DNA from 4 places in the Streptomyces sp. NPDC091292 genome. Region 4 is predicted to be linked to each of the others. Evidence: riboswitches for the same ligand, from Rfam matches in the RefSeq annotation. Region 4 holds a riboswitch; each other region holds the start of a gene.
What was found. A riboswitch is a leader RNA that binds a small molecule or an ion and turns the genes downstream of it on or off. The one in region 4 is predicted to bind cyclic di-AMP.
Positions count from the first base shown of each region.

Region 1: it holds a riboswitch for cyclic di-AMP, as region 4 does, so the genes downstream of both, ACIQNU_RS31800 (transglycosylase family protein) here and ACIQNU_RS30575 (C40 family peptidase) in region 4, are expected to answer to the same signal.
Region 2: it holds a riboswitch for cyclic di-AMP, as region 4 does, so the genes downstream of both, ACIQNU_RS37360 (NlpC/P60 family protein) here and ACIQNU_RS30575 (C40 family peptidase) in region 4, are expected to answer to the same signal.
Region 3: it holds a riboswitch for cyclic di-AMP, as region 4 does, so the genes downstream of both, ACIQNU_RS35665 (peptidoglycan DD-metalloendopeptidase family protein) here and ACIQNU_RS30575 (C40 family peptidase) in region 4, are expected to answer to the same signal.

Region 1 covers NZ_JBIVUQ010000015.1:102,076-109,282, forward strand. The annotation lists gene ACIQNU_RS31780 (SurA N-terminal domain-containing protein) at 1-119, shown strand, start outside; gene ACIQNU_RS31785 (nucleoside triphosphate pyrophosphohydrolase) at 359-1,345, shown strand; gene ACIQNU_RS31790 (cytochrome P450) at 1,342-2,601, shown strand; gene ACIQNU_RS31795 (transglycosylase family protein) at 2,746-3,741, shown strand; cyclic di-AMP (ydaO/yuaA leader) riboswitch at 3,906-4,138, shown strand; gene ACIQNU_RS31800 (transglycosylase family protein) at 4,143-4,859, shown strand; gene eno (phosphopyruvate hydratase) at 5,176-6,456, shown strand; gene ACIQNU_RS31810 (septum formation initiator family protein) at 6,569-7,045, shown strand; gene ACIQNU_RS31815 (DUF501 domain-containing protein) at 7,137-7,207, shown strand, end outside.
Region 2 covers NZ_JBIVUQ010000023.1:68,848-76,054, reverse strand. The annotation lists gene ACIQNU_RS37365 (ATP-dependent DNA helicase) at 1-2,188, opposite strand, end outside; cyclic di-AMP (ydaO/yuaA leader) riboswitch at 2,426-2,600, shown strand; gene ACIQNU_RS37360 (NlpC/P60 family protein) at 2,607-3,785, shown strand; gene ACIQNU_RS37355 (hypothetical protein) at 3,831-4,442, shown strand; gene ACIQNU_RS37350 (hypothetical protein) at 4,455-4,808, opposite strand; gene ACIQNU_RS37345 (NlpC/P60 family protein) at 5,074-6,126, shown strand; gene ACIQNU_RS37340 (LuxR C-terminal-related transcriptional regulator) at 6,137-6,850, opposite strand; gene ACIQNU_RS37335 (PspC domain-containing protein) at 6,847-7,207, opposite strand, start outside.
Region 3 covers NZ_JBIVUQ010000020.1:74,945-82,151, forward strand. The annotation lists gene ACIQNU_RS35660 (SGNH/GDSL hydrolase family protein) at 1-566, opposite strand, end outside; gene ACIQNU_RS35665 (peptidoglycan DD-metalloendopeptidase family protein) at 766-1,722, opposite strand; cyclic di-AMP (ydaO/yuaA leader) riboswitch at 1,727-1,896, opposite strand; gene ACIQNU_RS35670 (alpha-galactosidase) at 2,228-4,348, opposite strand; gene ACIQNU_RS35675 (tyrosine-protein phosphatase) at 4,615-5,412, shown strand; gene ACIQNU_RS35680 (DUF6126 family protein) at 5,455-5,649, opposite strand; gene ACIQNU_RS35685 (helix-turn-helix domain-containing protein) at 5,646-6,311, opposite strand; gene ACIQNU_RS35690 (aspartate aminotransferase family protein) at 6,389-7,207, opposite strand, start outside.
Region 4 covers NZ_JBIVUQ010000014.1:71,404-78,610, forward strand. The annotation lists gene ACIQNU_RS30545 (adenosylmethionine--8-amino-7-oxononanoate transaminase) at 1-569, opposite strand, end outside; gene bioB (biotin synthase BioB) at 562-1,743, opposite strand; gene ACIQNU_RS30555 (8-amino-7-oxononanoate synthase) at 2,132-3,271, shown strand; gene ACIQNU_RS30560 (DUF397 domain-containing protein) at 3,332-3,565, opposite strand; gene ACIQNU_RS30565 (helix-turn-helix domain-containing protein) at 3,575-4,432, opposite strand; gene ACIQNU_RS30570 (ATP-binding protein) at 4,707-5,144, shown strand; gene ACIQNU_RS30575 (C40 family peptidase) at 5,208-5,681, opposite strand; cyclic di-AMP (ydaO/yuaA leader) riboswitch at 5,685-5,858, opposite strand; gene ACIQNU_RS30580 (hypothetical protein) at 6,243-6,557, opposite strand; gene ACIQNU_RS30585 (ATP-dependent Clp protease proteolytic subunit) at 6,565-7,207, opposite strand, start outside.

The DNA of each region.
Region 1 (7,207 bases), on a different contig from region 4:
AACTCTCCATCGACCTGAACCCGCGCTACGGGGCATGGGACGTGAAGAAGAGCGCCCGGGTGGACGCGAAGATGCCGTGGCTGCACGAGGTCTCGGCATCACAGCCAACAGAGGCGTGACGCCGGGGGCGCCCTGACCGGCCCCCACCCCCGGGCTGCGCCCGGCCCCCTCCCGCACCGGGCCCCCGGCCCCGGGGGTGGGCTCGGCACCGCCGGAGAGGCGCGGGGTGGCTGAGCGCCGCTGCGGCGGAAATGAGATGAAGGGCGGTGCCCTTCATGCAACCCGGAGGGATCGCGCTGCGCACCCACACCCGCACCCGCAGGCGGTGGTCGTTCGTCTCGGGTTGTACGTTCGAGCTGTGAAGGTAATTGGTTCCCCTGGGCCCGGTGGGCGGGTTGTTCTGTTGAGTACCAGCCATCGTGTTGCTCCTGGGCTGTTGTCCTGGGATGCCTGGCAGGTGTTGCGTGGTGCCGATCTCGTGGTGTGCCGGGACGGCGGGCACCCTCAGTTGCCGTACATCCGTGAGGCGGGTGTCACCGTCGAGGTGGGCTCGCCGTCCGCCGACGACCTGGTTCAGGCCGCCGCAGGCACCCGTACCGTCGTCGTGGTCTCCGGTGCCGACGGTGAGTCGCGCCTCACCGACGGGCTCGCCCGGCTCGCCGGTTCGGGGCGGGGCGCGCTGCCCGATCTGGAGCTGCTGCCCGCCTCGTACGACCTGCCGGGCGCCCGGCTTCTCGACCTGGTGCAGGTCATGGACCGTATCCGCACCGAGTGCCCCTGGTCGTCACGGCAGACGCACGAGGGCCTGGCGAAGTACGGGATCGAGGAGGCGTACGAACTCGTCGAGGCCATCGAGGACGGCGACCGGGACGAGCTGCGCGAGGAGCTGGGGGACGTCCTGCTCCAAGTCGTCTTCCACGCGCGGATCGCCGAGGAGGGCGGCCCGGACGAGGACGACCACCCCTTCTCCATCGACGACGTCGCCGCCGGCATCGTCGCCAAGCTGATCCACCGCCACCCGCACGTCTTCGGCGACGCCACCGCCGAGACCCCCGAGGACGTCAAGGAACACTGGCTGCGCACCAAGGCCGAGGAGAAGCAGCGCGCGTCGGTGACCGACGGTGTGCCGCTGGGACAGCCCGGTCTCGCGCTCGCCGCGAAGCTCGCCTCGCGGGTGCGGACGGCGGGTCTGGAGGTGCCCGCGCCGTCCGGTGACGGCATCGGGTACGAGCTGCTCGCCCTGGCGGTACGGGCCGAGGCGGCCGGCGTCGACCCGGAGGCCGCGCTGCGGGCCGCAGCCCGCGCCTACCGCGACGCGATCCGCGCGACCGAGACCGCCCGGTGACCGAAGGCATCCCCGCCGCCCCGGAACTCTTCACCTGGGAGTTCGCCACCGACCCGTACCCGGCGTACGCCTGGCTGCGCGAGCACGCCCCCGTGCACCGCACCCGGCTGCCCAGCGGAGTCGACGCGTGGCTCGTCACACGGTACGCCGACGCCCGGCAGGCGCTCGCCGACCAGCGGCTGTCGAAGAAGCCGCTGCACCACGCCGAGGACGCGCCGGGCAAGAGCAGGACCGGCATCCCCGGTGAGCGCAGCGCCAATCTGATGACGCATCTGCTGAACATCGACCCGCCGGACCACACCCGGCTGCGCCGCCTCGTGTCGAAGGCGTTCACGCCGCGCCGCGTCGCCGAGTTCGAGCCCCGGGTGCGGGAGCTGACGGACCAGCTGATCGACGGCTTCGCGGAGCGGGGCAGTGCGGACCTCATTCACGAGTTTGCCTTCCCCCTTCCGATTTACGCCATCTGCGATTTGCTCGGCGTCCCCCGCGAGGATCAGGACGACTTCCGCGACTGGGCGGGCATGATGATCCGTCACGGCGGCGGCCCGCGCGGCGGAGTCGCCCGGTCCGTGAAGAAGATCCGCGCCTATCTCGCCGACCTCATCCACCGCAAGCGCGAGAACCTGGGCGAGCAGGGCGACGACGACTTGATCTCCGGCCTCATCCGCGCCTCCGACCACGGCGAACACCTCACCGAGGACGAGGCCGCCGCCATGTGTTTCGTGCTGCTCTTCGCGGGTTTCGAGACGACCATCAACTTGATCGGGAATGGGGCTTATGCCCTGCTTCGGAACCCCGTGCAGCGGGCGCTCCTCCAGGACAGCCTCGTACGCGGTGACACCGGACTCCTGGAGACCGGGATCGAGGAACTCCTGCGCTACGACGGGCCGGTGGAGCTGGCCACCTGGCGGTACGCGACGCAGCCCCTGGAGATCGGGGGACAGGAGATTCCGCGCGGCGACCCCGTCCTCGTCGTCCTCGCGGCGGCCGACCGCGACCCCGCCCGCTTCGACGCCCCCGACACCCTCGACCTGTCCCGCCGCGACAACCCCCACCTCGGATACGGCCACGGCATCCACTACTGCCTCGGCGCCCCGCTGGCCCGTCTGGAGGGCCGGACCGCCCTCGCGACCCTGCTGCGCCGCCTGCCCGATCTGCAACTCGCCGCCGACCCGGCCGACCTGAGATGGCGCGGCGGGCTCATCATGCGCGGATTGCGCACCTTGCCCGTACATTTCACCCCACAGGGCAGGTGAATTGACGGCCCGTCACCATTGTGACTTTCACGTGATCTGCGCTGCATCGACTTGTGACCACTGTTCGAATACGGCTACGTTCACGTCGACTCGGCGGTCCCCACGCGCCGCAGTCGGCCCAGTTGTCCCACGAAAGGCCTCCGCATGCTCTCCGGGAACGGTCGTCACCGTCGCCCCCGCCAGGTACCCGCCCTGGTCGTCGCGGCCGGCGTGACAGGCTCCGCCCTCGCCATTCCGCTGCTCGGCGCGACCGGCGCGTCCGCCGCCGACGGCGCCGCCTGGGACCGGCTCGCGGAGTGCGAGAGCGGCGGCTCCTGGAGCGCCGACCCCGGCAACGGGTACTTCGGCGGACTCCAGTTCTCGCAGGAGACCTGGGAGGACTTCGGCGGTCTCGCCTACGCGCCCCGCGCGGACCAGGCCAGCCGCTCCCAGCAGATCGCGGTCGCCGAGCGCGTCCTCGCGGTGCAGGGCCCGGACGCCTGGGTGAGCTGCGCCCCGATCGCCGGGCTCACGAAGGGCGGCGCGTCGGCGGACGTCGACACGGGCACGGCTCCCTCGGGGACGCCGTCGAAGGTCCCGGGCAAGAGTTCCGGTTCGAGCGGCTCCTCGCAGACGAACAACTCGTCAGATGCAACGAAAAAGCCGGTTCCCTCCACCTCGCCCGATTCATCCCCCACGACCGATCCGTCGAGCCCGGCCGGCGATGCCACCTCCTCCGAGGGGAAGAATCAGGACTCCACCGGCAAGACGGACAAGTCGGCCGACTCCACCACCGACCTCGCCAAGTCAGATGAAAACGAGGCCAGTTCCGGCAGCGGCTCCTCCGGCGACTCGTCGGCCACCGGCCGCCACCGCGGCGACTCGGCCGACGAGGGCGCCGGGGACGCGGCCGATTCCCGCACCGACGACTCCGCGGGCCGGCACGCCTCACGCGGCGACGGCGAGCGCGGCGCGGCCGACGGCACCTACACCGTGCGCCCCGGCGACAGCCTCTGGGGCATCGCCGACAGCCATGACCTCAAGGGCGGATGGACCGCGCTCTACGACGGCAACAAGGCGACCGTAGGCGCCGATCCGGACCTGATCCTGCCCGGCCAAAGCCTTGATCTTCTTCCCGAATCGGACATCACCCAGCAGTAGTTCGGGCCTAATGTCCGGTTTGGCGAGAGTGAGAGATGAGTCTCACCCACCCCGAACGGCTTTGAAATAAGGCCGTTCACGTGTCTACCGTCAGGACCGCTCGCCACAGCGGGCACCGATGGCCGTCACGCCGAATCCTGCCGACGGCCGTTCGGGAACAGTCGTCGCGTCAAGCGCCGTAGGCAGGAGCGGGGGACCCAAGGTAAGTGCCGGGCGAGGCCGCCCACGAAGTCGCAACAGCAGCAAGCAGGGCCAAGCAGCACCACGCTGCACCGCGACTTCGTGACAGCGACCGCCGACCGGCTAGGGGTGAAGTCGTGCGCCAGGGGCGCACGGCCGGGCAACTCACACGGCCCGAACCCGACAGCTCACCTCGCAGGCGTCGGTGAGGGGATCACTCCATGCTGTTTTCCGGCAAGGGCAAGCACCGCCGCCCGACCGCTCTCGACCGCTCCACCCGTGCCGTCACGCTCGCCGGTGTGGCCGGTGCCGCCGTCGCCGCTCCGCTGATGGCGTCCGGCACCGCGTCCGCCGCCACCGCGTCCGAGTGGGACGCCGTCGCCCAGTGCGAGTCCGGCGGCAACTGGGCCATCAACACCGGAAACGGCTACTACGGCGGCGTCCAGTTCTCGGCGTCGACCTGGGCCGGCTACGGCGGCACCGCCTACGCGCCGCAGGCCAACCAGGCCACCAAGGCCCAGCAGATCGAGATCGCCGAGAAGGTCCTCGCCGGACAGGGCAAGGGTGCCTGGCCGACCTGTGGCGTGGGCCTCTCCAACACCCCGTACAACGGCGGTTCGGGCTCCACGCAGCCCGCCCAGCCCGCCCAGCCGTCGCAGCCCTCGCAGCAGCAGAGCGCCCCGGCCAAGGAGCAGAGCACGCAGGACCGCGCCTCGCGCGCGCAGGAGCGCACCGCCCCGAAGACCGTCGAGACCCCGACCGGCAAGAAGGTCAAGAAGGGTGACGGCGAGTACAAGGTGAAGAAGGGCGACACGCTCAGCGGCATCGCCGAGGCGCACGGCGTCAAGGGCGGGTGGATGACCCTGTTCAAGGCGAACAGCGACATCATCGACGACGCCAATCTCATCTACCCGGGCCAGCAGCTCCACCTGAGCTGACCCGAGCTGACCCGAGCGGCCCCGATCCCGAGGTCCCTCACCGAACCGCCCTCCTTCCCCAGGGCCGCCCCGTCCCGGCGCGTGTACCCCCGTACGCGCCGGGGCGGGGCTCTGTCCATGCCCGGCACGTGCCCGCCCCGCTCCCGCCCCGCTTTGTTTCGTTCAGAAACAATTTGCTCTCGGTTCTGTCCAGCGGGTGGGCGGCGGACTGGCCGATGCCCCCGGGCCCGTTAGGCTCATGACCGCGAGGCCACGCGGCCCCGTGTACCCGCACCACATCGTGTACCCGCGCCACATCCCATAAAAGGAGATGCTCGTGCCGTCCATCGACGTCGTCGTAGCCCGGGAAATCCTGGACTCCCGAGGCAACCCCACGGTCGAGGTCGAGGTCGGCCTCGACGACCTCAGCACGGGTCGTGCCGCCGTCCCCTCCGGTGCGTCCACCGGAGCGTTCGAGGCCCTGGAGCTTCGCGACGGAGACGCCAACCGCTACGGCGGCAAGGGCGTCGAGAAGGCCGTACTCGCCGTCATCGAACAGATCGGCCCGGAGCTGGTCGGGTACGACGCCACCGAGCAGCGCCTCATCGACCAGGCGATGCTCGACCTGGACGCCACGCCGGACAAGTCGTCGCTCGGCGCCAACGCCATCCTCGGCGTCTCGCTCGCCGTCGCGCACGCCGCCGCCGAGGCGTCCGACCTGCCGCTCTTCCGCTACCTGGGCGGACCCAACGCGCACCTGCTGCCGGTGCCGATGATGAACATCCTGAACGGCGGCTCGCACGCCGACTCCAATGTGGACATCCAGGAGTTCATGATCGCCCCGATCGGCGCCGAGTCCTTCTCGGAGGCGCTGCGCTGGGGCACCGAGGTCTACCACACCCTCAAGAAGGTGCTGAAGACCAAGGGTCTGGCCACCGGCCTCGGCGACGAGGGCGGTTTCGCGCCGAACCTCGGCTCGAACCGTGAGGCGCTCGACCTCATCCTCGAAGCGATCAAGGAGGCCGGTTACGTCCCCGGCCAGCAGATCGCCCTCGCGCTCGACGTCGCCGCCTCCGAGTTCTACAAGGAGGGCAAGTACCTCTTCGAGGGCAAGGAGCGCTCCGCCGCCGAGATGACGGAGTACTACGAGGAGCTGGTCGCGGCCTACCCCCTCGTCTCCATCGAGGACCCGCTGTTCGAGGACGACTGGGCCGGCTGGCACGTCATCACCGAGAAGCTGGGCGACAAGGTGCAGCTCGTCGGCGACGACCTGTTCGTCACCAACCCGGAGCGCCTGGCCCGCGGCATCGAGGAGAACTCCGCGAACGCCCTGCTCGTCAAGGTCAACCAGATCGGTTCGCTGACCGAGACCCTGGACGCCGTCGAGCTGGCCCAGCGCAGCGGCTTCAAGTGCATGATGTCGCACCGCTCCGGCGAGACCGAGGACGTCACCATCGCCGACCTCGCCGTCGCCACCAACTGCGGCCAGATCAAGACCGGCGCCCCGGCCCGCTCCGAGCGCGTCGCCAAGTACAACCAGCTCCTGCGCATCGAGGAGATCCTGGACGACGCGGCCGTGTACGCGGGCCGCAGCGCCTTCCCGCGCTACAAGGGCTGACCCGCCTCCGGGCGTTACGTGCCCGGTTGCGCACCCCGGCCTCCGTACGTCCCCGCACCCGGTCCCGTACCGTGTGCGGGGACGTACGCACATGACGGGGAGGCGGGACACGATGGCCGTCAAGGACCGGGACCGGTTCTCCACCGCGACCAGGCTGCGGCTGCTCGGCGAGCAGACCGCCGCGCGCGTGTACCGCTCCCAGACCAAGCGGCAGGCCCGCCGCTCCCGGCTCACCGGGCGGGCCGCGCTGCTCGCCCTGGTCCTGTGCTCCCTCGTCGTCGCCCTCGCGTACCCGATGCGGCAGTACGTGTCCCAGCGCGCCGAGATCGCCGATCTGCGGCGGCAGAAGGAGCAGGCCCGCGAGCGCGTCGAGGAGTTGCGCGACGCCAAGGCCCGCTGGCAGGACGACGCCTACGCCGAGCACCGCATCCGCGAACGGCTGCACTACGTGATGCCCGGCGAGACCGGCTACACGGTCGTGGACCCGAGCGCCGCCGACCAGAAGCGTACCGACCGGGGCGCGGCCGACCGGCCCTGGTACGCGAACGTCTGGGACGCCGTCGACAAGGCGGACCGCTCCCGCCGCTGACCGCGCCGGCGCCCGTCCGCGTACCCTCGACCCCTACCACCACACCCCCGACCACCCCACCCCCGACCCCGGAAAGAACACGACCCCAGGCATGGACACGCCCCCGCCGACCACTCCGCGCACCGAGCCGACCGACGCCGATGTCGCGGCGTTCAAGGAGCA
Region 2 (7,207 bases), on a different contig from region 4:
TCTGGCCGAGGGCGCGCATGTGCGGGAAGACGCCGTCCTCCATGCCGGTGAGGAAGACCACCGGGAATTCGAGGCCCTTGGCGGTGTGCAGCGTCATCAGGGTGATGACGCCGGAGCCGTCCTCCTCGTCGGGGATCTGGTCCGAGTCGGCGACGAGCGCAACCTTTTCGAGGAAGTCGGAGAGCGTGCCCGGCGCCGCCGCACCGGCCGCCGCGTCCACCCCCACCGCCGCGTCCGCATCCGCCGCGTCCGCCGCAGCCCCATCCGCCACGGCCCCATCCGCCACGGAATCCGCCCCGTCCGCCACAGATTCGGCGCCGCCCGCTCCCCCGCCGCGCTCCTGCTCGAACTCCAGAGCCACGGAGGCAAGCTCCTGAAGGTTCTCGATGCGGGTCTCGTCCTGCGGGTCGGTCGAGGACTGCAATTCGGCCAGATACCCGGTCCGTTCGAGCACGGCCTCCAGGACCGTCGCCGGCCCGGCGCCCGATTCGACGATGGTGCGCAGGTCCTCCATGAGCGTGTTGAACCGCTGCACGGCGTTGGTGGAGCGGGCCGCCATGCCGTACGCCTCGTCCACGCGGCGCAGCGCCTGCGGGAAGCTGATCTTCTCGCGCTGCGCGAGCGCGTCGATCATCGCCTCGGCGCGGTCGCCGATGCCGCGCTTGGGGACGTTGAGGATACGGCGCAGCGGTACGGAGTCCTCCGGGTTGGCCAGGACGCGCAGATACGCGAGGACGTCCCGGACCTCCTTGCGCTCGTAGAACCGGACGCCGCCGACCACCTTGTACGGGAGGCCGACGCGGATGAAGATCTCCTCGAAGACACGGGACTGGGCGTTGGTGCGGTAGAAGACGGCGACGTCGCCCGCCTTCGCCTCGCCCGCGTCCGTGAGCCGGTCGATCTCGTCGGCGACGAACTGCGCCTCGTCGTGCTCGGTGTCGGCGACGAAGCCGGTGATCTGGGCGCCCGCGCCCGCGTTGGTCCACAGGTTCTTGGGGCGGCGGCTCTCATTGCGCTCGATGACGGCGTTGGCCGCGCTGAGGATCGTCTGCGTGGAGCGGTAGTTCTGCTCCAGGAGGATCGTGGTCGCGTCCGGGTAGTCCTCCTCGAACTGGAGGATGTTGCGGATGGTGGCGCCCCGGAAGGCGTAGATGGACTGGTCCGCGTCACCGACGACGCACAGTTCGGCGGGCGGCAGGTCGTCGGGGCCCGGCGGTACGTCCGCCGGGTGCTCGGAGGTGCCGACCAGTTCGCGGACGAGTGCGTACTGCGCGTGGTTCGTGTCCTGGTACTCGTCGACCAGGACGTGCCGGAAGCGGCGGCGGTAGTGCTCGGCGACGTCCGGGAAGGCGCGGAGCAGATTGACCGTCGTCATGATCAGGTCGTCGAAGTCGAGGGCGTTGGCCTCGCGGAGACGGGACTGGTACATCGCGTACGCCTGCGCGAGGGTCTTCTCGAAACCGTCGCTCGCCTGCGCGGCGAAGTCCTCCTCGTCGATCAGCTCGTTCTTCAGGTTGGAGACCTTGGCGCTGAACGACTTGGGCGGATAGCGCTTGGGGTCCAGGTCGAGATCGCGGCAGACCAGGGCCATCAGGCGCTTGGAGTCCGCCGCGTCGTAGATCGAGAACGACGACGTGAAACCGAGCTTCTTCGACTCGCGGCGCAGTATCCGCACGCACGCGCTGTGGAAGGTCATCACCCACATCGCGTGGGCGCGCGGACCCACCAGGTGCTCGACGCGCTCCTTCATCTCGCCCGCGGCCTTGTTCGTGAAGGTGATCGCGAGGATCTGGCCCGGGTGGACACCGCGCGCGGCGAGCAGATACGCGATGCGGTGGGTGAGCACCCGGGTCTTGCCGGAGCCGGCGCCGGCCACGATGAGCAGCGGCGAGCCCGCGTGCGTGACGGCGGCCTGCTGGTGATCGTTCAGCCCGTCGAGCAGCGCCGCCGGGTCCAGTACGGGACGGGGGGCGCCGTCCCGGTAGTACGCGTCCCGGGGCGGGGGCGCGTCGAACTTCCCGCCGAACAGGTCGTCCGGGATCTCCTCCGGGGCCAGGTGCTCGGGGTCCTCATGGGCCCCCGGGTCCTGGGAATCCTGGGGGTCCTCGGGGTGGGGCGGGTGCTCCTCGTGGGCGGCGTGGGGCGCCTTGAGGTTCGCCAGGAAACTGTCGTCAAAGAGGCTGCTCATCGCCTCCCGAGTCTAGGCCGCCCCACCGACAACCGGCCCCGGGTTCAGGGTCCCCGTACCCCATTCCATAAACGGAGCGAATCGGTCCGCTCACTCAGTGCTCACTCAGCGCTCACTCGGCGAGAAAGTCACGAAAATGTATCGGGCATATCGCACATCAACCTTCACAGGCTTCACAGGAGTTGGCTAGCGTGCGCGGCAGGCCTCCCGACCCCCGCCGGCGAACGACGCCGGGACGGGTGGCCTCCGCTGAGTCCGGTGCGCCGCGAGGCAGCCGGAGCCGGGGACCCACTCAGTTCCTGGGGTGAATCGGTGCCGTCGCCGTGACAGGCGTACGGAACCGTAGGGCAGCCTTCCGAACCACCCGCCCGAACCCGACAGCTAACCCGGTAGGCGGTCCACGGAAGGAGCGCCTCCGTTGGCGTCGCACCGCAGAGAACGGCAGCCGGGCACACGTGTCGCCGGGCTCCGTACATCCCCCGCCCTCGGGATCACGACGGCGGCCCTGACCTCCGTCGCCCTCCTGTCGCAGAGCGCGCAGGCCGCGCCCGCCGACGACAAGCCGAGCATCGAAGAGGTGCAGCGCAAGGTCGACGACCTCTACCACGAGGCCGGCGTGGCCACCGAGAAGTACAACGGCGCCAAGGAGCGCAGCGCCCAGCAGAAGAAGAAGGTCGACGGGCTGCTCGACCAGGTGGCGCGCGGCACCGAGAAACTGAACGAGGCGCGGCGGGCCATGGGCTCGTTCGCCGCCGCGCAGTACCGCACGGGCGCGGTCTCGGACACGGCGACCCTGCTGCTCGCGGACAATCCGCAGGACTACTTCGACCAGCGCCAGTTGTCGTCCCGGCTCACCGAGCGGCAGAAGGAGGTCGTCGACGACTACCAGACGCAAGCGCTCGCGACGGCCAAGAAGCGGGAACAGGCGGCGAAGAGCCTGACGAAGCTGACGGCCTCGCAGTCGGCGCTGCGCACCAGCAAGCAGGATGTGCAGACGAAGCTGGGCGAGGCCCGCGACCTGCTGTCGAAGCTGACCGCCGAGGAGAAGAAGCGGCTGGCGGCGATCGAGAAGAAGAAGCAGGAGGAGGCGCGCCGCAAGGCGGAGGAGCTGGCGCGGAAGCAGGCGGCGGAGGAGAAGAAGCGGCAGGAGGCCACGGCGGAGAACCCCTCATCGGGTACGGGTTCCGGTACGGGTTCGGATTCCGGCACAGGCTCCGGCACCGGCTCCGGTACGTCGGCGGGTGCGTCCACGCAGACCGCCAAGGTGATCGCCTTCGCCGAGGCGCAGTTGGGCAAGCCGTATGTGTGGGGGGCCACGGGCCCCGGCTCGTACGACTGCTCGGGGCTCACGCAGGCCGCGTGGAAGGCCGCCGGTGTGACGCTGCCGCGCACCACCTGGGACCAGGTGAAGGTGGGCACGACGGTGTCGACGGCCGACGCCCGCCCCGGTGACCTGGTCTTCTTCTACGACGACATCAGCCACGTCGGTATCTACACGGGCGACGGCAAGATGATCCACGCGCCGAAGCCGGGCGCGAACGTCCGCGTCGAGTCGATCTACTACATGCCGATCCACAGCGTGGTGCGCCCGGCGTAACGACCGACCCGGCACGGAAAGTCACAGCACCGGGAGTCACGGCACGTGGGGACCGACATCGACGGCGCGATCGAGACCCGTACGACGGACGGGCGCTGGCAGGTCGCGCGCGATCTGACCGCCTTCGCCCTCGGACGGGACCACGACGCGTGGGACTGTCTGTTCGGCGTCGGCCGGGCATCGGGCATGGAGCGGCCCCTCTTCCCGTACCGGGGTCTGCCCGACGACGCGTCGGACCCGGTACGGGAAGCCGGCGCCGTCGACTACACGCACGGCCACACCTACGCCACCTGGGCCGAGGTCGCCGCCGTCGACTGGGACGCCCCGCTCGCCGACGCGCCCGCCTGGTCGTGGGTGGCGGTGTGGCGGCCCGGACGCGACGGGGCGCCGGTCCTGGGCGAGGTCGTGGAGGCGACGCCCGACCTGTGCGACGCGGCGGCCGACGTCTTCGGCGCGCGGACGCTCCTCGCGCCGCCGGAGTGGCCGCCCGGAGGCGAAGTGCGGCGGGACGGTGCGGTGTACCGGCCGGTGGTCCTCACGGCGCGGATGCCGGCGCCGCCGGACGGGGAGCGCTGGGCGCCGGTGTGGACGGCGATGCGGGAGCACGCCGACGGGTGCGGGGACGAGCGGGTGCGCCTGGTGGTCTGGTTCGGCTGACGGCGCAGGAACTCAGGTCCAGAGGACGGCGATGAAGATGTTCGCCGTCGTGAGACCCCCGACGGTGGCGAACAACCCCTTGTCGACCGCCTCCTCGTCGCGCTTCACGTACACGAGGCCGAGGATCACGATCAGCAGGGCGAGCTTCACGCCGATCTTGATGTTGTTGACGGTGTTGTCGTCGGCCTGGTTGAGACCGACCAGGGCGACACCGGTGACCAGCATCGTCAGGGCGCCGTGCAGCATCGCGGGGCTGAAGCGGGCGGTGCCGGCGCTCATGGCCTTCATCTGGGTGAGAAACCCACCCAGAAGGGAGGCTATGCCGACGATGTGAAGCCCGACGAAAAGATGGATAAGCAGATCCATACCCCGGACCCTAGCTGTCGCCCTATCAGAGGGACCCACCGGGTGGATCGGGAACGTGAGGTTCGGTCGGAGTCAATCGGAGTCAACGGGGATTGTGGAGGGGCGGGTGGGTGGGGGGTGTCCGATGTGGTCGGGGTGGGGGCACAGATGGTCAGTTCCTCGCATGGGGTCACGGGAGGGTCACGTACCCGCATAGCGTCCTGCGTCAGGTGACCGGCGACCCGCCGCCGGTACCCGTACCCGACGACGAAAGGACGTGACCCCCGTGGCCGCCCATCGGAGAGCCCGGCAGCGTTCCCTCGGGGGGCGCACCGCCCGTGGCGCCGCCACCCTCGCCCTCGCGGGCGCCGCCACGGCGACCGCCTTCGACGGCACGGGCCACGCCGAACCCCGGCTCACCCCGGCCCAGGTGAAGGCCAAGGTCGACAAGCTGTACCACGAGGCCGAGATCGCCACCGAGAAGTACAACGGCGCGAAGGAACAGGCGGACGCGGCGAGGAAGGCGTACGCCGACCTCCAGGACGAGGCCGCCCGGAAGACGGAGAAGCTCAACACGGCACGGGACGCGCTGAGTTCGGTCGCCACGGCCCAGTACCGCACGGGCGCCCTCGACCCCTCCGTACAGCTCGCGCTCTCCGCCGACCCCGACGAGTATCTGGAGGGCGCGGCCCTCGCCGAGCGGATCGGGGACCGTCAGGCGCACGCCGTCACCGGCGTCGGCCGGGACCTCGCCGAGATCGGGCGGCTGCGCGCCGAGGCCGCAGGCGAACGCACCCGTCTCGCCGCACGCCAGGCCCAGCTCCGGGCACACAAACGGGCCGTCACCGACAAGCTGGACCAGGCCGAGCGACTCCTCGACCAGCTCACCGCCCCCCAGCGCACCGAGGTGACCGCAGCACCCCACGCCTCCCGGGCCGACAGCCGCAGCGCCCCCGCCCCCGCCCCCTCCCTCGCCGCCACCAGCCCGAACTCCCGCGCCGCCGCAGCCGTCTCCTTCGCGTACGGCGCCCTCGGCAGCCCCTACGTCTGGGGCGCGTCCGGACCCCACGCCTTCGACTGCTCCGGCCTCACCCAGGCCGCCTACCGCGCCGCCGGAGTCGCGCTGCCGCGCACCACGTACGCCCAGATCAACGCCGGACAGCGGGTCTCACGTTCCCAACTCCAGCCGGGCGACCTGGTGTTCTTCTACTCCGGCATCAGCCACGTCGGCCTCTACGTCGGCAACGGCCAGATGATCCACGCCCCCAACCCCAGCGCCCCGGTCCGCCTGGCCCCCGTCGACCAGATGCCGTTCGCCGGAGCGACCCGGGTCGCCTGAGGCCGTGCCGTCAGACCAGCCGCCGAGCCGTCGCCCACCGGGTCAGTTCATGCCGGTTCGACAGTTGGAGTTTGCGCAGGACCGCCGAGACGTGGGACTCGACCGTCTTGACGGAGATGAAGAGCTGCTTGGCGATCTCCTTGTACGCGTAGCCCCGGGCGATCAGCCGCAGGACCTCGCGCTCCCGCTGCGTGAGCCGGTCCAGGTCCTCGTCCACGGGCGGCGCGTCCGTCGAGGCGAACGCGTCGAGGACGAACCCGGCGAGGCGGGGCGAGAACACGGCGTCCCCGTCCTGCACCCGGAAGATCGAGTCGACCAGATCGGTACCGGTGATCGTCTTGGTGACATAGCCCCGGGCGCCGCCCCGGATCACCCCGATGACGTCCTCGGCGGCGTCCGACACGGACAGCGCGAGGAACCGTACGGGCTGCTCGGGGTCCGCCATGAGCGGTGCGCAGCGGCGCAGCACCTCGACGCCGCCGCCGCCGGGCAGGTGCACGTCGAGGAGGACGACCTCGGGCCGGGTCGCCGTGATGACCGTGACGGCCTGGTCGACGTCGGCGGCCTCGCCGACGACCTCCACGCCGGTACGGTCGGTCTCCCCGATCTCGGCCTGGACGCCGGTACGGAACATGCGGTGGTCGTCCACCAGGACGACCCGCGCCCGCCGCCCGGCCGGCTCGCTCGCCCCTGTCGCGTCGGTCGCGCCGGTCGCGTCGCTCATGACGTTGTCTCCGCCCTCTCCATGGTCAGCTCGACCTCCGTACCGCCGTCGGGCACCGCGCGCAGCCGGGCCGTGCCGCCGTTGCGCTGCATACGGCCGATGATCGATTCTCGTACGCCCATGCGGTCGGCGGGTACCGCGTCCAGATCGAAACCGGGGCCCCGGTCGCGTACCGACACGAAGACGGTGTCCGACTCGACCTCGGCGTAGACCTGTACGGCGCCGCCCTCGCCACCGTACTTGGCCGCGTTCACCATCGCTTCCCTCGCGGCCTGCATCTGTGCGCCGAGGCGGTCGTCCAGCGGGCAGTCGCCGACGACGACGACCTCGATCGGGACGCCGTGCTTGTCCTCGACC
Region 3 (7,207 bases), on a different contig from region 4:
CCCTCGGGCGACAGATGCAGCCGGTCGTCGTCCCAGGCCCGCCGGTCCTGCACGGTCCGCAGCGACCAGAGGTCGAGCACGGGACAGCCGTAGCGGTCGGCGACCGCGCGGACGTGTCCGTTGTACGTGGCGATCTTGCCGCGCAGATGCTTGAGCACCGGCACGTCCCGGGTGTCGAAGCCGGTGGTCACCATGACGGTGCCGACGGCGTCGGTGAGGTCGGCGACGGCCCGTTCGAACCGCTCGGCGACCTCGTCGGGGTCGGTGCCCGGCCGGATGATGTCGTTGCCGCCCGCGGCGAAGGTCACGAGGTCGGGTGCCAACTCCTTGGCGCGCGGAACCTGGTCCGCGACGATCTGGTCGAGGAGCTTTCCGCGGACGGCGAGATTGGCGTACCGGAAGGTGTGTTCGGGGAGTCGGTCGTCGAGGAGGACGGCGAGCCGGTCGGCCCACCCGACGAAGCCGCCGTCGGGCCCGGGGTCCCCGACACCCTCGGTGAAGCTGTCGCCGACCGCGGCGTAGGAGCTGATTGCGTCTCTGATGAAGGATGTCGACTCTGCTGCCACGTCGGCCTATTTTTCCCTCGCGCCAGTGACCTACGCCACCGTAATAAAGCCATCCCGGGGGTTGACGACGCGTGAGAAAGACCACCGGTCAAGATTCGGCCAACCCGGAATAGGCGGAAGGGGTCGCATCCGCCGATGCGACCCCTTCGCTCAATCTCCGGAATTCCCGGGTCCGGCTACGGCGCGGACCCTGAACGTCTCAGATGCCGACGCCGTGCGACCGCAGGTAGGCCAGCGGGTCCACGTCGGAGCCGTAGTCGGGCCCGGTGCGGATCTCGAAGTGCAGGTGCGGTCCGGTCACGTTGCCGGTCGCGCCCGAGAGTCCGAGCTGCTGGCCACCGGCCACGGTCTGCCCGGCCGAGACGGACAGCTGGGAGAGGTGGGCGTACTGCGAGTACTGGCCGTCGGTGTGCTGGACGACGACCTGGTTGCCGTAGGCGCCGCCCCAGCCCGCCGAGACGACGGTGCCCGGACCGACGGACTTGATGGTCGTGCCGGTCGGGACGACGAAGTCCACACCGGTGTGGTAGCCGCTGGACCACATGCTGCCGGACTGGTGGTACGGCGTACCGACCGCGCCGCCGTCGACGGGCAGCGTGTACCCCGAACCGGCGGTGTCGGTGGACGTGCTCGCGCCCTGGTCGGCCGGGGCCGCGGTGTCGTCGGACGGCGCGGAGGGTGCGGCTGGTGCCGGGTCGGTGGACGGCGCCGCGGTGTCGTCCGAGGACGAAGCCGACGACGGGTCGGCCGCCGGAGCGTCCGCGGCCGTGCCGCCGATGGTCAGCTGCAGACCGGGGTGGATCAGGCTCGGGTTCTCGCCCACGGCCTCCCGGTTGTCCTCGTAGAGCTGGTGCCAGCCGCCGCTGACGCTCTGCTCCTGCGCGATCTTCGAGAGGTAGTCGCCGGGCTTGACGGTGTACGTCGTGACCGTGGGCGTCTCGGCGGACTGCGCCGCCTCGGCCTTCCGGGCGGCGGCCTGGTCGAGGGTGGCGGCGGACTTCTCGGCGGCCACGGGAGCGGACTGCGGCGCCGCGGCGTGGGCACCGGTGGCGCCGATCAACGGCAGTGCGAGCGCGGCGCCACCGGTGCCGGCGACCGCGATTCCACGGGTGAGGCGCTGGGCCTTGGGACGACGGTGCTTACCCTTCGCGGGCATGACGAATTCCTCTCCGGCGCCTGCGAGGTGAGCTGTCGGGTTCGGGCTGGAGATGCCCGGTCGCGTTCGCACGCGACTTCACCCCGAGCCGCTCCGGTCTCCCGATGGGGGTTCCGGAATCGGCGTACTACCTGTGGATCCCCCGCTCCTGCCGGTTTCGGGTGGGTGTGCGGATTCCGGGCGGCGGCAGGATTAGGCGTCCGTCCGGATGGGGCTGGACGCTAAGCGAGCAGGAATGCCGCAGACAAGCAGCGAATTCGCAAAAGCATTCCGCTTCTTGATCCTCGGCGGAATTACCGGTCACCCTGCGTCGACGAACGATCTTCCGGAATACGGCAATTCCCGTGGTGCGCACGGAACATGGCCCGAGCATGATCGCCACCCACCGTCACGGATATGATCCTGCTCACTGACGCCGACAGCACAGCGCCTCATTCCGCTTATTCCAGGGCCAGTTGGACCAGCAGCCCAGAGCCTTACCAATCGCCCTAACAGCCCAATTCGGTCAGATACGGCGTAGCCGGATGATCGTCGCGTCCAGATCACCGCGCAGACCGGTGGGCAGACCGTGGTGCAGCAGGACCGCGCCCCGGTGCACGGTCCCGGTCTCCCGGCACTCGTAGGCGGCCGATGCGTCCAGGCCGCTCAGCCGGACCGGGGCCGCCGGCTCGCCGTACCGCTGGGCCGGCAGCCAGGCGAGTACGACGACCTCGTCACCCAGTACGTACTGGATGGCGCTCGGCCCGCCGGGCGCGCCGTCGGGTGCGCGCAGCCGGTAGAGGTCTCCGCGCTGGACCACCGGCCTGATCTCCTTGTAGAGATCCACCCAGGTCCGCGCCTCGGCCAGCTCATCGGCGCTCCACTCGGTGAGGTCGCCGCCGAGGCCGAGCACCCCGGCCATGGCGCTGACGAAGCGGAAGCGCAGCGAGCTGACCCGGTCGTTGAGCTGCGTGTTCGGGCTGTCCGTGACCCAGGCGGCCATCACCCGCGCCGGATGGAGCTGGCTGAAACCGTGCTGGATCGCGAGCCGGTCCAGCGGGTCGGTGTTGTCGGAGGTCCACACCTGGTCGGTGCGCGCCATGATCCCGAGGTCGACCCGGGCGCCGCCGCCGGAGCAGGACTCGAAGGCGACACCGGGATGCGCCGCGCGCAGCCGGTCCAACAGGGCGTAGAGGGCACGTACATGGGCGTTCCAGAGCTTCTGCGGGTACGGCTCGCCCGGCCAGCCCGCGTCGGTGAAACAGCGGTTGAAGTCCCACTTCACATAGTCGATCGGGGCGCTGTTCAGGAGGGTGTCGAGCCGTTCCCACAGATATGCCTGGACGTCCTCGCGGGCAAGGTTGAGGATGAGCTGATTGCGGAATTCCGTCCTGATACGTCCGGGAAAGTGCTGCACCCAGTCGGGGTGCGCGCGGTACAGGTCGGAATCGGGGTTGACCATCTCGGGCTCGACCCAGATCCCGAACCGCATGCCCAGCGCGTGCACGTCGTCGGCGAGCGGCTTCAGACCGGACGGGAAGCGGTCGGGGTTGGGGGTCCAGTCGCCGAGTCCGGCCCGGTCGCTGGTGCGGGACCCGAACCAGCCGTCGTCCACCACGAACAGCTCCACGCCCACGTCGGCGGCGCGCCGGGCGAGCGCGCGCTGCTGCTCCTCGGAGATCCCGAAGCCGGTGGCCTCCCAGGAGTTGTAGAGCACCGGACGGTCGCGGTCCGCGTCCGGGACGACGTACGCGCGCTGGTAGGCGTGCCAGGCGCGGCTCGCCCCGCCGAAGCCGCCGTCGCTCCACAGTCCGGCGAAGACGGGGGTGGTGAGCGTGGCGCCGGGCGCGAGCAGGTCCTGGCCCGCGTCGTCGTGTCCGGTGCCGCCGGTGATCTGGACGGCGCCGTCGGGCAACCGGTGCACGGCGATCCGCCAGGACCCGGACCACGCGAGGGCGCAGCCGTAGACCTCGCCGCGCTCCTCGGTCGCCTCGCCGTCGGCGTCGAGCGCGACCCAGGGCAGATGCTGATGCCCGGTGTGCCCGCGCCTGCTGCCGATGATGTGCTCCCCGTACGTCAGCTCGGAGCGCGCGAGCCGGGTCTCGGCGGCCCACCGCCCGTGCAGCTGCGAGAGCCGCCAGCCGTCGCGCCGGGGCAGCGTCCAGGTCGCGGAGTCGGCGCGCAGCACCTCCAGCGCGGGCGCGTCAGCGGGGCCATCGTGGGCCAGGGTCGCGGAGCGTTCGACGACATCACCGCGCATGCCGTACCGGAGCGTGAGCAGCAGCCCGACCAGGTCGTCGGAGAACCGCACCTCCAGCAGGTCGTCCCCGACGAACGCGTCCCGGTAGCGCCATGCGGTGCCGCGGATCTGGTCGGTGCCGTGGGGTTGTTCGGTACGGACGGACAGGGCGGGGCGTACGAAGCGGGGGCCGCCCTCGACGGGGTACTCCTCGCGCCCGTCGAGAGGGGCGTGGAAGGGGCGCGGCGCGGGTGGCGGCCCGGCGGCCAGGGACTCGGCGTCGGCGAGGGAGATCCTGGGCCCCCAGTGGAGATGCAGCAGGGCGTCGTCGTCCGCGACGCGGAGCGCGTAGCTGCTCGTCGGCCCGGAAAGGAGCCAGGTCCGCCCGTCAGCACCGATCTCGATCATCAAACCCCCACAGATCCGAACAGCCGCGCTCAGGTACGCACATCATCGAGGGCGGTACGGGTCCGGGGCAACGCCCCCGACGAGTCCGGGGCAACGCCCTGTACCGGACTGGGGAAACACCCTGCACGGCGAGACGTTCATCTCCGTATCGGGGGGTGTCCCGGCGGCGGTCGTCCCGGAGATGATTGCCCCAGGAATCCATGTCGTAAGGTCGAAAGCGCGCCACGCCGATGAGCGGCGTCGGCGGCCGAATGGGAGGAGCCCCCGTGACGCAGCAGGTCCCGTCGACAGAGCCCGAGCTGGCCGGTGTGCGGAACTTCCGCGACGTGGGCGGGCTGCCGACCGTGGACGGCCGGCGGGTCCGGCAGGGCCGGCTGTTCCGCAGCGGGCACCTCGCGCACGCGACCGCCGAGGACACCGCGTTCCTGTCGTCGCTGGGCCTGCACACGATCTTCGACTTCCGCAACGCGGCCGACCAGCGGCTCGAAGGCCCGGACGTGGACCTGCCCGGGGTGCGCAACGTGAATCTGCCGCTGACCGACCCGGCGGACGGCGCCGAGTTCTGGAAGATGGTCCGCGACGGCGATCTCGACCAGCTGCGGGCGCTGCTCTCGGAGGGGCGCGCGGCGAACCGGATGATCGAGTCGTACCGCGCGATCATCTCGCAGCGCACCGCCGAGCACGCGCGCGTGCTGCACGCGATGGCCGACGACAGCGTGCCCGCGCTGATGCACTGTGCGGCGGGCAAGGACCGCGCCGGTCTGTCGATAGCCGTGACGCTCCTCGCCGTCGGCGTCGAACGCGACGCCATCGAGGCGGACTACCTGGCGTCGAACGCCGCCCACCGCCGCTACAAGGTGCACCGCAGCAGCGACACGGCCGACGCCTACTCGCCGGAGGTCATGGAGCTGCTCAGCCCGCTCTTCGACGCCCGCGCCGAGTATCTGGCGGCGGCCTTCGACACCATCGAGGAGACCTGGGGCGGCACCGACGCGTATCTGGAGCAGGGCCTGCGACTGTCGCCGGACCAGCGGGAACGGCTCCGCGCGCACCTGCTCGACTGAGCCCCCGCACCACGCCCCACGCCGCACGCCCCGCGCGGTGGACTACTGGTTCTGCGCGCCGATCTCGAAGAGCAGGAAGATGAACGCGGCGAGCAGATGCCCGACCGCGACATAGACGAGCAGCCGCACCCACAGGCCGCGCGGAAGCTTCTCCTCCATGTCGCGGCGGCTGGGCGTCGGGGGCGCGATCGGTTCGGTGGGCTGTGTCGGCTCCGGCGAGCGCGGGGCTTCCGTCATCGGGGGTCTCCCAGGATGGGGTGGCCGGTCGCCGGGCCGAGGCACAGCGCGGCGGACGGGCTCTGCAGCAGGGTGTGGACGAACAGAAGGTCGGCGCCGCTCTCGTCGGCGGCGGCGATCCGGTGCGGGGTGAGTGAGTCGAAGTGCGCGCTGTCGCCCGGCGCGAGGACGTGGGCGCTGTCGCCGAGGCGCAGCCGCAGCCGCCCTTCGAGGACGTGGAGCCATTCCTCGCCGGGGTGGACGCGGACGATGTCGCCCTGCGCCCCGTACGGCACGTGCACGCGCAGGGCCTGCATTCCACGGCCGGGGGCGCCCGCCGTCCAGTAGGTCCAGCCGCCGGCCCTGACCGGTTCCATGGACTGCGCGCGCACGACGGCGTCCCGGTCGGCGACCGTCTCGCCGAGCAGCTCGGACACGGTCGTACCGTAGACACGGGCGAGCGCGAGCAGCATGGGCAGCGAGGGCTGGCGCCGGCCGGTCTCCAGGCGGGACAGATGGGCCGGGGAGAGTCCGGCGGACGCGGCGGCGGCCTCCAGGGTCAGCGAGGCGCGGTGGCGCAGCGAGCGGAGCTGCGGGGCGACGGTGGGCAGCGCGTCGGCCTCGGTCAACGGCTCCGCGGCCGGTTCGGGACCCGGCTCGCGTGCCGCATCGGAAGGGCTCATACCTTGATTGAGCCAGAGCCGTGCCTCTCGGGCAAATTTCTTGCCAGAGAGGCAAAAGGCTCGCTACGCCGCGCGGACTACCGGTTGGCCACCGCCTGCTTCATCAGTGTCTTACCGAAGTCCCACATCAGGCCACCCCCGCTGTGCGCGTCGTCCATCACGGCGGTGAAGGCCTCCACGAAGCGGTCGACGTCCGCCTCGTCCAGGACCAGCGGCGGGATCAGCTTGATGACCTCCAGATGGTCGCCGGAGACCTGGGTGAGGATCCGGTGCTTCTGGAGCAGCGGTACGACCACCATCTGCGCGAACAGACCCTTGCGGGCGGCCTGGAGCATGGTCCAGCCGCTGCGCAGCTTGAGGGATTTGGGCCGCCCGAACTCGATGCCGATCATCAGGCCCCGGCCGCGTACGTCACTGAGCATCTCGTAGCGGTCGGTCAGCGCGGCGAGCCGGGACTTCAGCAGCTCACCCGTCACGCGCGCGTGGGCGACGATCTGCTCGTCGTCCATGACCGACAGGACGGCGAGTCCGGCGGCCATGGCCTGGGCGTTGGACCCGAAGCTCGCGGAGTGGACCAGGACGCGGTCCATCGACGAGTACACCTTCTTGAAGATCCAGTCCTTGCCGAGGGTCGCGCCGACCGGCACATAGCCGCCCGACAGCGCCTTCGCGACGCACACGAGGTCCGGTTCGACACCGTCCTCGTGCTGGTACGCGTAGAAGTCGCCGGTCCGGCCGAGGCCGGTCTGCACCTCGTCGGCGATGAGCAGCGCCTTGTGCTTACGCAGCAGCTCCTGGGCGGCCCGCAGATAGCCGGGCGGTGCCTCGTGGACGCCCTTGCCCTGGATCGGCTCGACGATCAGCCCGGCGACGTCACCGCGCGCCAGCTCCTTGGC
Region 4 (7,207 bases):
TCGTCGTACTCCGTGGGCGGCGCGTCGGCGAACACCTGCCGGGGCAGGACGCCTGACCACAGCTCGTGCATGCCGCCCTCGGGGTCGCACACCGACATCGGCTGCCAGGTGTCGCCGTGGTAGCCGCCGCGCCAGGTCAGCAGCCGGTGCTTCCCGGGGCGGCCGAGCGAACGCCAGTGCTGGAGGCACATCTTGACGGCGACCTCGACCGAGACCGAACCCGAGTCGCAGAGGAAGACATGCTCCAGACCCTCGGGCGACATGTCGACAAGGAGCTTCGCGAGGCGTACGGCGGGTTCGTGCGTGAGTCCGCCGAACATCACATGGCTCATCCGGGCAAGCTGCTCGCGCACCGCGTCGTCCAGGACGGGGTGCCGGTAGCCGTGGATCGCGGACCACCACGACGACATGCCGTCCACCAGCTCGCCGCCGTCCGCGAGCCGCAGCCGGACCCCGCTCGCCGACGCGACGACGAGCGGGTCCCGCCGGCCGGGCATCGGACCGTACGGATGCCAGACGTGCCGGCGGTCCAGGGCGAGCAGTTCATCGGTGGGGAGGGCGTCAGGCATTGGGCGCGAGATCCGTTCCGGCGCCCCGGCGGCGTACCGCGACGAGGTCGGTGCGCGCCTCGGGGACCTCCGGAGCGGACTCGCCCGTACCGCAGACACCGCCACCGCCACCACCTGCGCAGCCGCCCGCGTCGGCCTGGTCGGTGGAGCCGCAGCCGCCGGCCGTCGCCGTGCGGTGCTCCGGCAGCGTCACGGTGTCCGCGCCCTCCACCTCGAAACCGGCGTCCGCGATCATCTCCAGGTCCGCCTTGCCCGCCTGGCCCTCGCTGGTGAGGTAGTCGCCGAGGAAGATCGAGTTGGCGAGGTGCAGCGCCAGCGGCTGGAGGGTGCGCAGATGGACCTCACGGCCGCCCGCGATCCTGACTTCCGCGTCCGGGCACACGAACCGGACCATCGCCAGGATCCGCAGACAGCGCTGCGGCGTGAGGTTCCACTCCTTGGCGAGCGGGGTGCCCTCGAAGGGGATGAGGAAGTTCACCGGCACCGAGTCCGGGTCCAGGTCCCGCAGCGCGAACACGACGTCGACCAGGTCCCCGTCGCTCTCGCCCATGCCCGCGATCAGCCCCGAACACGCCGAAAGCCCGGCCGCGTGCGCCCTGCGGACCGTGTCGACCCGGTCGGCGTACGTGTGCGTGGTCGTGATGTCCCCGTACGTCCCCTCGGACGTGTTGAGGTTGTGGTTGTAGGCGTCGGCGCCCGCGTCCCGCAGCCGGTCCGCCTGGCCGTCCGACAGCAGCCCGAGGCAGGCACACACCTCGACGCCCTCGTTCTGGTCCTTGATGGCCTTGATGGTGTCCGAGACCCGGTCCACGTCCCGGTCCGTGGGGCCCCGCCCGCTCGCCACCAGACAGACCCGCTTCGCACCGCCCGCGAGCCCCGCCGCCGCGGCCCGCGACGCCTCGTCGGGCTTCAGCCAGGTGTATTTGAGGATCCCCGCCGTGGAACCGAGGCGCTGGGAGCAGTACGAGCAGTCCTCGGGGCAGAGGCCGGACTTGAGGTTGACCAGATAGTTGAGTTTCACCCGCCGCCCGAACCAGTGCCGGCGCACCTTCCCGGCCGCGGCCACCACATCGAGCACGTCGTCGTCGGACGTGGCCAGCACGGCCAGCGCCTCGTCGCGGGTCGGCAGCTCACGCCGAAGCCCCTTGTCCACCAGCGTGTTCAACAGGTTCATGGGGCAGATCTTGACGTACGCCACCTCTCCCGGCCAGGGAGACATCGCACAACACTGCCCGGTCAAGGTGTGGGTATTGCCACATCCTGGGTGGGCGGCGCGACCGCTAGGGCCTGTCGTCAAATTCCCGGTGTTCGCCCGGTAGGGCGGGCCGTGCGGCGTCTGGTGCGTGCGATCGCAAGGCGCCGGAAGGTCCTCGTAGCGGGGCTACGTGGGCCTTTCGGCAACGCCGCGAGCGTGCGTGCCAGACGCCGCACGGCAGGCGGGAATTTGACGACAGGCCCTAGGGTCTGTGCACTGCCTACAAAACCACCCCTGGATGCCGCCTGCCCGGAACCCGGACCACCGGTCCCCGGACCGGCCGGATCCGCACACGCCGGAGGCGCGCATGGCGGCAACGCCGTTCGACTGGATCGACGCACAGGCCGCCCGGCGCCGCGCGGCCGGACTCGTCCGCACCCTGCGCTCCCGCCCCGCCGACTCACCACTCCTGGACCTCGCGAGCAACGACTACCTCGGCCTGACCCGGCATCCCGAGGTGGTGGCCGGGGCCGCCGACGCGGTCCACCGCTGGGGCGCGGGATCGACCGGCTCACGCCTGGTCACCGGTACCACCGCGCTGCACACGGAGTTCGAAGGCGAACTCGCCGCGTTCTGCGGCTTCGAGGCGGCCCTCGTGCTGTCCTCCGGATACGCGGCCAACCTCGCCGCCGTCACCACCCTCGCCCCGCACGGCTCGCTGATCGTGTCCGACGCGGGCAACCACGCCTCACTCATCGACGGCTGCCGACTCGCGCGCGGCACCACGCAGGTCGTCGCGCACGCCGACCCCGACGCCGTGCACAAGGCCCTCGCCACCCGGACGGGCGGTGCGCTGGTGGTGTCCGACGCGGTGTTCTCCGTGGACGGCGACGCGGCCCCCCTCACCGAACTCGCCGCCGTCTGCCGCCGCGCCGGAGCCGGACTGCTCCTGGACGACGCCCATGGACTCGGCGTACTCGGCACCGGCGGCCGGGGCGCGCCCCACGCGGCGGGGCTCGCGGGCGCCGACGACGTGGTCACCACCGTGACCCTGTCGAAGTCGCTCGGCAGCCAGGGCGGCGCGGTGCTCGGCCCGGCCCGCGTGATCGACCATCTCGTGAACGCGGCCCGCACCTTCATCTTCGACACCGGGCTCGCCCCGTCGGCGACGGGCGCCGCACTCGCGGCCCTGCGGCTGCTGCGCCGCGAGCCGCACCGCGCCGACCGGGCGCGCGAGGTCGCCGCCGGACTGCACGCCCGGCTCACGGCGGCGGGACTTGAGGCGGTACGGCCGGACGCCGCCGTGGTCTCCGTACGGGCGCCCTCGCCCGAGTCGGCCGTGCGCTGGGCCGCCGACTGCCGTGGAGCGGGCCTGGTGGTGGGCTGTTTCCGGCCGCCGTCCGTACCCGACGGCGTCTCGCGGCTGCGGCTGACCGCCCGCGCGGACCTGACCGACCGACAGATCGGCGAAGCCGTACGGGTGATCGTGGACACCGCGCCCCGATAGCCGCCGGGTGCGGAGGATTTCGACGCCGGGCCCGGGACCCTGGACGCCGGGCCCGGGACCCTAGCCGAGAGTGTCGACGAAGGTGCTCCACGCGGCCGGGGTGAAGAGCAGGGCCGGTCCCTGCGGGTTCTTCGAGTCGCGGACGGCGAGCAGGCCCGCCGCACGGCCGGCGCGCGGCTCGGCCGTCTCCACGCAGTTGTTCATTCCCGTGCTGCGGCTGCTGCGGCGCCAGTGGACGCCGCGCAGGGACGTGCTCCTCGGAACGGGCAGGGTGGGACGAGGCAGTGCAGACATGGTGCCTCCTTATGCGCCGGGACGGATTCCGGCGATGAAGTCCAACGAGTCCTCTGGGGAAAGGGCGTGGCTCTGCAGGGAGGTGAAGGCATCGACGTACGCCTTGAGGTCCTCTTCCCGCTCCAGATAGAGGCTATGCGTCAAGTGGTCTAGAACAATCACGTCCAGATCGGCGATGTCCGGAAAGGAGAAGACGACGAACGGGCCGGTGAGTCCGATGTGCTCCCCGGCGGCGAACGGCATCACCTGGAGCCGCACATGGGGCAGCCGCGCCGACTCGACCAGATGCGCGAGCTGACGCTCCATCACCGGGGCGCCGCCGACCGGCCGCCGCAGCACCGCCTCGTCGACCACCGCGCTCAGCTCCGGCGGCGGATCCGCGCGCAACACGTCCTGGCGCGCGAGGCGTACGTCCACCAGCGCGTCGATCTGGTCCTCCGGCACCCCCTGGACCGCCGAGCGGGTCACCGCCCGCGCGTAGTCCCGGATCTGGAGCAGCCCCGGCACCACCGACGTCTCCAGCGTCCGCATCTGGCTGGCCTGCGCCTCCAGACAGATGAAGTCCCGGTACTCGGGCGGCAGCAGCCCCCGGTAGGCGTTCCACCAGCGGCTGCCGCCGTCATCGCCGTCCCCGGCGAGCGCGACCAGCAGCTCACGCCGGCGCGGGTCGTCGACCCGGTAGGCGTCGAGCAGCAGCCGCACGTCCTCCGGCTTCACACCGCTGGTCGCCGTCTCGATCCGGCTCACCTTGGACTGGTGCCAGCCGACCAGACGCGCGGCCTGACCGCTGGTGAGCCCGGCGCCGTCGCGCAGCGTGCGCAACTCGGCGCCGAGCTTGCGGCGGCGTACCGCGGGACCGTAGTGCATGGCCGTCTCCTCCCGGCCGCGGACGGATTCACCGCCAGACGGTAGAGGACGGGTGGGGGCCGGTGGCAAATACGGGGGAAGGAGCGCCGTCAAATACGGTCGGTCGTGGCAGAGTTCACCGCTTCGAGCGACAGATATATGCACATCCTGGTGGATCGCCACGTGTGACCGGCGCGGAGATGGCAGGCTGGCGCGCAGCACCAGTCCGGGACCGCCCTCGAACCATCCGCCTCGTGTCGGAGTCCGGTCCCGGTGGGAAAGGGACGACGTCGCCATGGCTGACCACCAGGAAGCATCCGTGACCCTGCCGAGCGATCCCGCCTCGGTCCCCACGGCACGCAAGTACGTCAGCGAGGTCCTCGCCGGATGGGGCCTGCCGGGCGACGCCGAGGCGCACGACACGGTCCGGCTCATCGTGTCGGAACTGGCCACCAACGCCGTCCAGCACACCCTGGGCCAGTCGCCCACCTTCACCGTCGACATCGCGCTCGAACGCGACGAACAGTTGCGGATCGGCGTCACCGACAGCCACCCGCGCTACCCCAAGCGGCTGCCCGCCGCCGTCCAGCAGGACAACGGCCGCGGCATGGTGATCATCCGCTGTCTCACCGCGGAGTGCGGCGGCCGACTGTCCGTCAGCCCCACACCCGAGGGCGGCAAGACGGTGTGGATCGCCCTGCCGTGGACGGTTCCGGTCCAGAGCCAGAGCTGACACCGAGCCAGAGCCGACACCGGGCCGGAGCTGACACCGGGGGAGCGCGCCGCGCGGCGCGGGTCAGTTCACCCGGCCGTACCAGACGCTCTTCGTCCAGATCTTCTGGAGGCGCACCACGTCCCCGGTCTTGGGCGAGTGCCAGATACGTCCCTTCCCGGCGTAGATGCCGACGTGGTAGACGTTCCGGCCCGAGTGGAAGAACACCAGGTCCCCGGAGCGGCGGTCGCCCGCCGACACATGGCGCGTCTTGTTGTACTGCGCCGCGGCAGTGCGCGGGAGCTTCTTGCCCGCGCGCTTGAACGAGTACAGCGTCAGCCCGGAGCAGTCGAACCGGCGCGGTCCGGTCGCCCCGTACAGATAGGGGGCGCCCTTCTTGGAGGCGGCCACCTTGAGTGCCCTGTTTCCCATCGCCGCCGCCGCGGCGTCGGACGCGGCACCGGGTACCACGATGCTGCCGCCGACGGCGGCGAGCGTCAGGGCCGAAGCGGTGCCGGCCCGGGTCAGCAGCGACGGGACACGATTGAGCGCAGTCATGCGCAACCCTTCGTCAGCCGCCTGTGAAGGATGACCTGTCGGGTTCGGGCAGGCGAAGATGCCCGGCCGCTGACGCGGCTTCACCCCAAGGGCCGGTCCGGATCTCTCCGGCGGCCCGTCGTGCCTGGGTCCTCCACTCCTGCCGATCCACCTCTGTCGACCTGGCATCCGGACAGCGGCAGGACTCGGCGTCCGCCCGGACCGCCCCGCCGCTGGTGGCGGGGGCTTGTCGTCGGAAGGGATCTTCACGCATGAATGTCGGGAAATCCGAGAGTTACCGGTGGTTTGTGAGCCTCCTCACCGCTGATCCGTTCGGGTGGACAGGCCCCTTTTCGAACAGCCGACGGGACACCCGACGAACGTCGTACCAGCGGCGGAACGCATTTTTCGGGTGTCAAGGTGGCCAGGATGCGCAACTCGGCCGAGCCCCGTGACGACCACTTAATACGTCGTTCGGCGGTAGCTCTTTCGGCCCGTTTGTGCCGCGTTCCGGACGCCATGTCGGCTTCGGCGGACTCGCTCCCGGCGTGGCGGCGGACTCATTCCTTGAGTGGCGGCGGTTCACTCCTGTCCCGTCGGCACCCTCGGTATCCCCACCCGCGCCGCGCGTCGCTCGCCGTCGAGGGTGCGCAGCGCCCGGGTCAGCGTCTCGCCGTGCACCTCGCTCTCGCCCCGCTGGTGCATCAGGACCAGCGCGTCCCGCAGCTCCTGCGCCCTGCCGACGAGCGCCTGCGCGGCACGCAGCCCCCGATAGGTGTCGCCGCCCCGCGCCGGATTGATCCGGCCCAGCAGGTCGACGACCTCCAGATAACGGTCGATCAGCTCGCCCTCGGCGCGGGTCAGCGCGGGCAGTGGCGGCAGCTCCGGCGGAAGCATCGGCGCGTCACCCCGCGTCCGGCGCGGTACGCGAGGACTTGCGGCTCGGGACGACCCGGTCGATCAGGCCGTACTCGACGGCCGCCCGCGCGTCGAGGATCGTGTCCCGTTCGATGTCGGCGCGGACCCGCTCCCGGCTCCGGCCGGTGTGCCGGACGAGCATCTCCTCCAGCAGGTCACGTGTGCGCAGCAGTTCGTCCGCCTGGATCGCCAGATCGCTCGCCTGCCCCTCGATCGGCTCCCGCAGCGACGGCTGATGGATCAGTACCCGGGAGCCCGGCAGCGCGGACCGCTTGCCCGGAGTGCCGGCGGCCAGCAGCACGGCCGCCGCCGACGCGGCCTGCCCGAGACACACCGTCTCCACGTCACAGGCGACGAACCGCATCGTGTCGTAGATCGCCGTCATCGCGCTGAACGAGCCGCCGGGGGAGTTGATGTACAGCGAGATGTCGCGGTCGGGCGCCAGATATTCGAGGTGCATGAACTGCGCCATGACGTCGTTCGCCGAGATGTCGTCGACCGGCGTGCCCAGAAAGACGATCCGCTCCTCAAGCAGCTTCGCGTACGGGTCCAGCGTGCGCTGTCCCGCGGTCGTGCGCTCCGTGAACTCGGGCAGCACATGGCGGGCGTCCGCCGACCGGTGGGACGGG